DNA from 2 places in the Paenibacillus sp. BC26 genome. Region 1 is predicted to be linked to the other one. Evidence: a T-box and tRNA genes for the amino acid it is inferred to sense, from the RefSeq annotation. Region 1 holds a T-box; the other holds one or more tRNA genes.

What was found. The T-box of region 1 lies ahead of metG (methionine--tRNA ligase). A T-box ahead of a tRNA ligase gene usually reads a tRNA of that ligase, here a tRNA-Met.
Region 2: it has a tRNA-Met gene. The T-box ahead of metG (methionine--tRNA ligase) is inferred to sense a tRNA for this amino acid. The anticodon was not compared.

What each region holds. Positions count from the first base shown of each region.
Region 1 covers NZ_FPAD01000003.1:180,642-185,631, reverse strand. The annotation lists gene BM412_RS22015 (ArsR/SmtB family transcription factor) at 1-920, shown strand, start outside; gene mraY (phospho-N-acetylmuramoyl-pentapeptide-transferase) at 1,642-2,595, opposite strand; gene BM412_RS22000 (class I SAM-dependent methyltransferase) at 2,595-3,374, opposite strand; T-box leader at 3,552-3,813, shown strand; gene metG (methionine--tRNA ligase) at 3,873-4,990, shown strand, end outside.
Region 2 covers NZ_FPAD01000001.1:3,345,432-3,350,421, forward strand. The annotation lists gene BM412_RS15120 (LamG-like jellyroll fold domain-containing protein) at 1-1,721, opposite strand, end outside; tRNA gene BM412_RS15125 (tRNA-Leu) at 2,189-2,274, opposite strand; tRNA gene BM412_RS15130 (tRNA-Ile) at 2,293-2,369, opposite strand; tRNA gene BM412_RS15135 (tRNA-Met) at 2,391-2,467, opposite strand; gene BM412_RS32145 (hypothetical protein) at 2,549-2,713, opposite strand; gene BM412_RS15140 (ABC transporter substrate-binding protein) at 2,853-4,355, opposite strand; gene BM412_RS15145 (ABC transporter ATP-binding protein) at 4,400-4,990, opposite strand, start outside.

The sequences.
Region 1 (4,990 bases):
AACAAGATACCATTCGTTATCCCTCCACCCGCCTGATCGATGTGGCCAAAGCCTTGTCCGGCGACGTGCGCGTCCGCATTCTGGAAGCGCTGGGCGAGAAATCGATGAGCGTCAGCCAGCTCGCCGAAGCGCTCGGCGTCGCGCAGCCGACCATTTCCGTGAACGTGCAAATTCTGGAGAACGTCGAGCTGATTACATCCACACTAGGCGCGAGCAGGGAGAAAATTTGCTCCGTCACCTGCCGCTCCATTCAGCTTGACCTGCCCGTTAAGCTTGGTGAAGGACTGCTTCGCACGGAAGAGCTGCGCATGCCAATCGGCATGTACGCTCATTGTTCCGTGCAGCCCACATGCGGCATCGTCACTCGCGATTGCGTGCAGCTGGGCTCCGTCGATGACCCTCGCGCCTTCTACTTGCCGGAACGAGTCGAGGCTTCCTTGCTCTGGTTCGCCGGGGCCGGTTACGTGGAGTATTATTTTGCCAATCCCATGCCGCCTGGCGTTGCGATCGATGAGCTGTGGTTCAGCGCGGAGCTATGTTCCGAGGCTGCGGGCTTCCACATGGACTGGGCCTCCGATATTTCCCTGCTTATTAACGATCAGCTTGTCGGCACCTGGACAAGCCCCGGCGATCTCGGCGACCGCAAAGGCAAGCTGACACCGGACAAATGGAAGAGCGGCACCGAATACGGCAAGCTGACCGAATGGCGCGTTTCCGCGTCCGGCAGCCAAGTGAACGGCGAAGCGTCGTCGACAGCAACGACGCTTGCGTCACTCGGCCTGCAGTACAACAAGCCGATCCGCGTCAGGCTGGAAGTATCCGAAGACGCGGTCAACTGCCGCGGCCTCAACCTCTTCGGCACCGACTTCGGCGACCACCGGCAGGATCTGCTGCTCTCGTTTATCCGCTACGCGGAGTAGCCGACGCGAAGTGGGTAGGCTGTCGCTGTTCTTATTGGCGGCGCAGCAATGTATAAGGTGAAACTTATGCATTTGCGACCCTGCTGCTAGTGTTAAAAAGGACTGACTCCAATTTGCGCTGCCGCGTCTATTGAGGTCAGTCCTTTTTGTGTGGGAGCTGTACGCCGGCAGTTGCCCTTCTTGGCGCTTCTCCAACTAAGATTCGGTAGTTCATGCCGTGAAATTCCAGACACATGCCGCCGGATTTTCACGCTAACGAACCACAGAAGCCTTATTTCAGCAAATTGGCCCGTCATGAAATTCTAACGAATCCTACAGGTCTTATTTCATGTTTTGAGGCCTCTTTTCGAGCCTTAATGGCAGAATAGCGTTCCTACGATTCGTTAGAATTGAAAAGGGGCGATTTTCAGCTAAATAAGACCCGTACGATTCGTTAGCGCGCAGCTGCTGCAACACCTAGAGGTGCACATGGACGTCCAAGTAGCTACTTTCGTGCATGAAGCACACCTAGAGGTCTACACGGAAACCCAAGTAGCTAATTTCGTGCATGAAGCACACCTAGAGGTCTACATAAAAATAAAGAAGCTAGTTTCGTACAGCCCCCACCAAGAGAGCTGCTTTCGGAGCAATACGCTGGTAGGGGAGCGACGAATGAGGTAGGTAAGTAACAGTTAGTTAAAGAGCTCCTTTTTGTGAGAGGTGTAGGCAGCCTCTCGCATGCTCACAACAAATACTTCCAAAGCAACCACGACACAAAAGCCGCCAGCCAGGAGACAAACCCGAAGATCATGACAATTTTGTTCTCGCTCCAGCCATACTTCAAGCTAAAATGATAATGAATCGGGGCCATGCGGAAGATGCGCAGCTTCGTCTTCTTGTAGTACCACACCTGCAGAATCACGGACAGCTGTTCGGCCAGATAGATGATGAACAGAATCGGAATGAGAATCTCTACCTTCTCGATAACCGCCAAGAAGGTGAGCGAGCCGCCAATTGCCAAGGAGCCGGTGTCGCCCATGAATGCTTTTGCCGGGTAAATATTGTAGATGAACAAACCCAGCAGACAGCCGATCATGACCAGTGAGAACGTCTGCACTTCGACTCTCTCGGAGATAACGAAGAAGAAGAAAAAGGTCGGAATCGCCACGTTGATCAACAGCCCGTCCAACCCATCGGTAAAGTTTATGGCATTAGCGGAGCCTACAATGAACAACAGCATGATGACCAGATACAGCCACGGGGGTAAGTGGAGCGAGAAACCCCCGAATACCGCAATGTCCGGGCTTAAGTTGAATTGCTGAAGCAACACAAGCAGCAATACAAAGGCAAAGGTGAACTGAAGGACCAGCTTCATTTTGCCGGAGATGCCTTGCGGATCTTGAAAGGCCGCCTTTCGAAAATCATCCATGAACCCCACAATGCCGAATAAAACAAACGTTGTGCCTATGAACAACACCATCGGCTCGGGATGAACGTAGACCGAAACCATAATGCCGATTAGCAGAATTAACCCCGACATTAGCGGCGTGCCGCGTTTAGCTTGATGATCGGGCGGCAATTCCGCACGTATCGGCTGTGTAAGTTTAAGTGCGCGCAAGCCCCAGATGAGCAACGGGGTCAGCAGCGTGACGAGGAGGAACGATATCCCCGACGCACTCAGTATAGAAGTATCCATCAGCTCGGTTCTCCTTCAGTCCGGGATTTATGACATTTAATAATGAGCGTCGATGGGAGAATGCGCGCCTTTGCGCCGGAGTACCATTTTGCCGGATTGACCGCGTCCCCTTCATCCAACTTAGACTCTTCAATGACAGCATCTATGACAAATCCGGCGCCGATCAACGCGTTGATGAACGTACTTACTTTGCGATTGTGCATAACAATGGGTGTCCCTCTCCATGCCTCATGCCGCTCGAAACCCTCCGACACATAGGAGCGTCTGAATTTCAACACGTCCTCGCTGTATTCCACCACGCTATGCACGGGATGCTCCCAGCTAAACACAAAGATGCCGCCCGGCTTCAAGCTTCTATGAATGTGACTTAACGTCCGAGGCAAATCCACGGTCCAACCGAGCGCATAGATCGATACCGCTTTATCAAAATAGTTCTCGGGCAGCTCCGCCATCTCTTCCATCGGTGACTCAATGAGAACGACAGGCGTGTCCAGATTAGAGACAACCTGCCTTGCCGTCTCAATCTGCGAGCCGGATAAATCCACGCCCCAGAGCTCGCGCGCACCGCGTCCGGCCAAATACTCCAGCGTATGCCCGCTTCCGCACCCTACTTCAACGATTGAGCAGTTCGCTATCGTCCCCAGCAGGTTCAACTCTTCCTCCGTGGGGGCATAGGAGCCATAGGATAGACGATTGAGCGAGCCTTCAAAAAACTGATCCGCGACTTTATTCCAGCCCTCTTTATTAATTTGAATGATATCCTTGTGCTGCTGCAGCATGTTCGGATCCCTCCGCTTGGTTTGGAAGTCTATCACCCTAAATGCTAGCATTATATGGAAAAATGTTGCAAGAGCTAATTCGCACGAACCAATTACGGCTGTCATAGTATACGTTTATAAGAGCCCTTGACTTGGAAATTTCTATGCCTTATAATCTCGAATAAGCTGAATATTCAAACAAAAGCTATGAAGAGAAAGAGTATCGCGAAGATGTCTTTTACAGAGAGCCCCGATCCGGTGCAAAGGGGTAAAGAATACACGCGAGAATATGGTCTCTGAGCTGTGCCCCGAACCTTCTATGGGTGTAGGCTGCACCGGATCCCGCACCCGTTATTGTGCTAGGGTATAACCGCCAACCGCGGCGTACCTGAAGAGGTGAATGCCGCGAGGCATTTATAAAATTGGGTGGTACCACGTGAGCACAGCTCTCGTCCCTTCGGGATGAGGGCTTTTTCTGTTTTCTATTTGTTCTGTTTTCCATTGAAGGAGGCGATGTGGATGGCACCTGTATTTATTGGCGGCGCTTGGCCGTATGCGAATGGTTCGTTGCACTTGGGGCGACTTGCGAGTTTATTGCCCGGAGATGTTCTGGCCCGTTATTACCGTGCCAAAGGCGAACCTGTATTGTACGTATCAGGGAGCGATTGCCACGGCACTCCGGTGGCGGTGCAAGCGATTCAAGAAGGCGTTTCGCCAAGCGATATCGCAGACCGGTATCATCGGGAATTTGCCGATTGTTTTGCGCAGCTTGGTTTCACGTATGACCTCTATACGCGGACGGATCAGCCGTTCCATCATCAGGTCGTGCAGGAGATCTTCCTGAAGCTGCTTGAGAATGGCCATTTGTACAAGAAAACCATTCAACAAACCTACTGCGAGACGGATAAACGGTTTCTGCCGGATCGTTACGTGGAAGGCGTATGCCCGGCGTGCGGAAGTCGTGCCCGAGGCGATCAATGCGATGCTTGTTCCACCATACTCGACCCAGCGGATCTGTCGGATAAAACTTGCAAACTATGCGGCAATCCCCCTACCGAACGAGCCACGGAGCATTACTATCTCGCTCTCTCCCATTTCCAAGATGAGCTGACAGCTTATGCCGATAAGGCGCATGGCTGGCGAGAGAACGCGGTTCAGCTGACTAAGCGTTATTTGGAGGAAGGCCTTCATGATCGCGCGGCAACGAGAGACCTGGACTGGGGCGTGGATGTACCGGTAGAGGGCTTCGAGGATAAGAAAATCTATGTCTGGATTGAAGCGGTCAGCGGTTATCTGTCCGCCAGCAAGCAGTGGGCTGCCCAGACCGGCGGGAGCTGGGAGACCTTCTGGGTAGATGGCGACAGGGACATAACGGCTTATTACGTGCACGGCAAAGACAATATTCCCTTTCATACGTTAATATGGCCTGCAGTTCTTCTGGGTGGTGGCGGGCTGCATGTGCCGGATCGGATTATTTCCTGCGAATACATGACGCTGGAGGGGAAGAAATTCTCGACCAGCCGCAATTGGGCGGTGTGGGTGCCTGACATCATGAGCCGGTATCAGCCGGACTCGATCCGCTATTTCCTTATCGCCAATGGCTCTGAGAGACGGGATACGGATTTTTCTTGGCGGGA
Region 2 (4,990 bases), on a different contig from region 1:
TCTCCCCGGCCGCTGTGATCGATATCCCACACATAGTTGGTCAATGTGGCCGTCAGACCGTCCGAAAGTGCGCCAGAGGTCGTACCATTACCCTCATTGAAAGGGAAAAGAATCTCGCCTTGGAAGGGATCGCCCGGATTGCCGCCCTCGCTAGTATTAGGCGCTCTGTTAAATAGCGCTTCATGCGCGGTGTCGCCCAGAACGGAAGGGAAAACGGAAAGCTCATCCAGAAGGCCTGTGTACGCGCTTCCATTATAGCCGGCCCCGCCGAACCATTTGTAGGCTTGCAGATTAATAGGGAATGTGGACGTGTAGGTCTTGTTACCGATCTGATTGCCGTCCACATACAGTGCGACTGTTTTCGCCGTCGCGCTGAAGGAGAACGCCACATAGTGCCAGTTGCCGTCGGCCAAATTCCCCGCTGGTGCCGACAGACTGCTCCCCCACTCGGATCCGTCCGATCCGTATGATGTGAAGTTTAGCGTTGTGTCGGCGTAATTGTTTTCACTGGTGCCCCAGCCGATATTCCACCAGATTTCTCCTGCGTTTAACCCCCAATTGCCAGTGGTACCGGCATAAGGCGGGGCCAATAAATAACTGGAAGTTGCGGGAGTGGGAGCTGAGGGCTTCACCCAAACGCCCATCGTAAGATCATTTACATTCGCGAACTCAGTACCGTAGTCGATTGTGAGCCCGTTCTGGCCTGTCTGATCATTGGCAATTGCGGAAGTATCGCCCCGGCCATTGTGATCGATATCCCATACATAGTTGTTCAACGTGGCCGTTAGATCACCCGAAAAGGCGCCGGAGGTTGAACCACTACCCTCATTGAAGGGGAATAGAATCTCGCCTTGAAAAGGATCGCCGGGATCGCCCGGATTGCCGCCAATACTCGTATTAGGCACTCTGTTATATAGCGCTGCATGCGAGGTGTCGTCGAGAACAGATGGGAAAACGGAAAGCTCATCCAGAAGGCCGGTATACGACTTATCCTGGTACCCATTCCCGCCGAACCATTTGTACGCCTGTAGATTGACCGGATATAGAGAGCTATAATCTTTTTCGCCGATCTGATTGCCGTCCACATAGAGAGCAATCTTATTTGCAGTCGTACTTAAGGAGAACGCCAAATAGTGCCAGTTGCCGTCGGCCAGATTCCCTGCCGCCGCTGAAATGCCGCCTTCCCATTCGGAACCATCCGATCCGTAAGATAGTAAGCTAATATTTGTGTCAGCGAAGTTGTTTGCGCTGGTGCCCCAGTTAATACTCCACCAGATTTCTCCATTGCTGAAACCCCAATTGCCTGTGGTGCCGCTATAAGGGGGAGCCATCAAAGAACTGGTTTGTCCGGAATTGGGAGCTGAGGGCTTTACCCAAACGCCCATCGTAAGATCATTTACATTCGAGAACGAGGTGCCGTAATCGATTGTGATCCCGTTTTTGCCTGTTTGGTCATTGGAGATCGCGGGAGTAGCGCCTCGACCGTTTGGATTCCATACATAGTTGTCTAATGTAGCTGTTAGATCGCCCGAAAGGGCACTGGAGGTTGAACCGTTCCCCTCATTGAAGGGGAAAAGGATCTCGCCTTGGAAGGGATCGCTGCCGGTAGTGGTTTCTGCGAAAGCTGTCGCCGGCAGTAGCGTAAGTACCGCCAGCAAAATGCTGAGAACCAAAGATGTCAGACGTGAAGCCAAACGTGATGTCCGTTTATGCTTGTTCATTTTATCATTCCTTCTATGGTATATTTTGCGAAACGATCCATAGCTCATCATAATGGCAAAGGAAACTTCACCTCATCTCCCATTTGTAGCGACAAAAAACATCTGCAACCTCCAAATTCACGTTTCAAGATGCATGCGCTTATTCATCGTCAACTTGTATTTTAGAGTCAGCATGAAAAGGAGAAAATGAACATCTCTACGATTTTTGGACAAATCTTGTTGCAGCTTCCTATTACGCCTCTTTATTTATTACGAAGGGAAGCAAGCTGGCAAAAATAAAACGGCTGCCTTAGCTGGCAGCCGTTTCATATATCGTCGATATTTCTATTCCGAGCCATAAAAAAAAACTCCTCTTCATCACTATTGTGGCATGTGATGAAAAAGAGTATTATCTTTCGCTTAAATATGAGATGCAAACTTCCTATAAAAATGGAAAAAACCTTGATTCATCAAGGTTTCTTGTTGGATGCCGAGGACGGGAATCGAACCCGTACGGTGGTCACCCACCGCAGGATTTTAAGTCCTGTGCGTCTGCCAGTTCCGCCACCCCGGCATGTTCATGATTGTGGAATGGTGGGCCCTGAGGGACTCGAACCCCCGACCAATCGGTTATGAGCCGACCGCTCTAACCAACTGAGCTAAGGGCCCTTACGATAATAATCGAAAGGTTGGTTGCGGGGGCAGGATTTGAACCTGCGGCCTTCGGGTTATGAGCCCGACGAGCTACCGAGCTGCTCCACCCCGCGTTAACACTCATTCACTACAAATCATTCAATGGCGACAAGAAATAATATACTATATGATCCATGAATAAGTCAAGCATATTTTTATGGAAGGAATCGAACGCCGAATCTTCCTTTCCGCGAACGAAATACTTCGATCTCTTGCGGACATTCATATCCGTATACCCACCAGTCGTTTTCCATCCGTCTAACCAGACATCCGGCTTGAAATTTGGTCTCGTACAGACGCCCCCAATACACCCATTTCATGTCACTTACTCCCTTCTTCGCCGTTTCGCTTAGAATGCCCCATTTTCGGAAAAAACAAGCATCGGCTCTGAACGGTCTCAACATAAACAAAAAAACCGCATCGACGCGAATTGCGCCAATGCGGTTCCTTCATGATGATTTAGCCTTTGCCGCCGTAAACATCAATGCCTACGCCGCCTCCGCCTTCAACCGGCTCAAGCGGACCATTCGGATTGTCCTTAATCTTCTGCAGCATGGCATCCCCTTTGGTCTGCCATTCCTTAAGCGCTTCTTCGACGGATTTCTTCTTCTGAATGACCTCCTGGAAGAGCGGCTGCGCAAATTGTTGAACCTGATAGAGGTTCGGCTTCTCGCGGTAAAGCTTCTCAAGATTAATATCCTGAGGTGGAATCGGCTTGAGGGAGTAGAAGGCTTGAATGTTATAGTTCATGCCGTCCTTCGGCTTCAGGAACGATTTACGAGCTACCATCTCATAGGTGCTGCGGGATTTCAGCTTCGCCCATTCCTTGCTGTTGTTAAACTGGATGAAGTCCCAAGCATCTTCGCTGTTTTGTGCATTGGCGCTGATCGCCATCAGATTATTCAAGTAGATATTGCCGCCAATGCCCGGAGCTTCCTCGAAAGTCGGGATCGTGACGACATCCCAATCCGGGGACGGAATCTTAGGGTTCTTAGCGGAATAATCTTTGGCTCTGGCCAGCTCATTCACGTAATCATAGCCGCCGATCATCATCGCAATACGGCCGCTGATGAACAGATCGCCTTGGAACGGATTGAATACAGCTTTCTCATCCCGTGCAATGCCGCCTCCGCCGCCGTTGTTCATATCTTCTTGGGTAGGTACGATTTTCTCTTGGTACAGCGCGGCTACTTCACTCCACACTTTGCGCCATTGCGGCGTATCTACGGTCATCTTCTCTGCTTTATTATCAAACATCTTCAGCTGCAGAGGTGCCGAGTAGGTTTGGGAATCCCAGAACGGGTCTCCGCTCCAACGATTGAACGAGAAGCCGAACTTACGCTCTGCACCTTCGCCCTTGGCTACCTGTTTCGCTTTCGTCAGGATATCCGTCCAAGTCATACCGTCTGTCGGCGGCGTTACGCCCGCATCGGTAAAGAGCTTCTTGTTATAGTAGAGAGCCGATGCATTGAAGGTCGGCGTAAGCGCGTAGATGCTGCCGCCTCCCGCGTCCTTGATTCCGTCAATAACCGTCGGTACGAAATCCTCGATATCGAATTCGCTCTCTTGAATAAGCGGATCCAGCTGTTTAAGCAGATTGTCTTCTACAAGTCGCTTCAGATAGGAAGACTCCAATACCACGACATCAACCGGATTCTTGCCGTTGATCATCTCTTTCAGCTTCTCGTACGGATCCGGCTGCTTCTTGTTCGGATCGGGCTCTTCGAAACGCTGATCGTCATAGTTGATCGCTGCTGCGATTTCGATGTCGATATTCGGATGCGTCAGTTCATAACCATCCGTGAACTGTTGGCGCAGGTAGGGTTCATTATCGGAATTGGAATACATAAAGCCGATTCGCAGTACATGGCGTTCTGCTTCGTTACCGCTGTCTCCCTTGCTGCAAGCTGCAAGACTTGATGCCAGCAGGCCTGCCGTAACCGCCAAAGCTGAAGTCCTCATAATTAGTTTTCCCCGTGAACGTCTTACCTTCTTCTCCATTCGTTCTACCCCTCCAGTGATTTAGGCGGTGATATAATGATGCGCTCACCGTCAAATTCCATTGATGCTTTATCTGTAATTTGTAATGCCGTTAAATAAGATTTCGGAATTTGAAGCCTGCCCACTCGGTCTACGACAACATATTCTTCATGGATGGCTTGATCGCCGCCGAGCGTCGAATGGTTCCCTGTCTGATCGTTATCGTCCAAATTCGGGTTCCGCTTAATAAATTCGGTACTGGTTAATCCGTCCCGAATCGCCACGACGCGATCAACCTTGCCGGCTAACGATAAGTCATGCGTAACGATAACAATCGTAATGCCGATCTCGCGGTTAAGCCTGCGGAAGATATCCATGATGAGATCGGAAGTCCGCGTATCGACGGAGCCTGTCGGCTCATCGGCAAGCAACAGCTTCGGCCGGTTCGACAGCGATATTGCGATCGCAACCCGCTGCTGCTCGCCGCCGGAGAGCTGATGCAGCTTATTGTGCATGCGCTCCTTCAGCCCCACCCACTCCAGCAGCTGCTTCGCGTAAGCGCGATCCAATTTGGAGGATAACATCATTGGCATTTCCACGTTCTCGAGCGCCGTTAA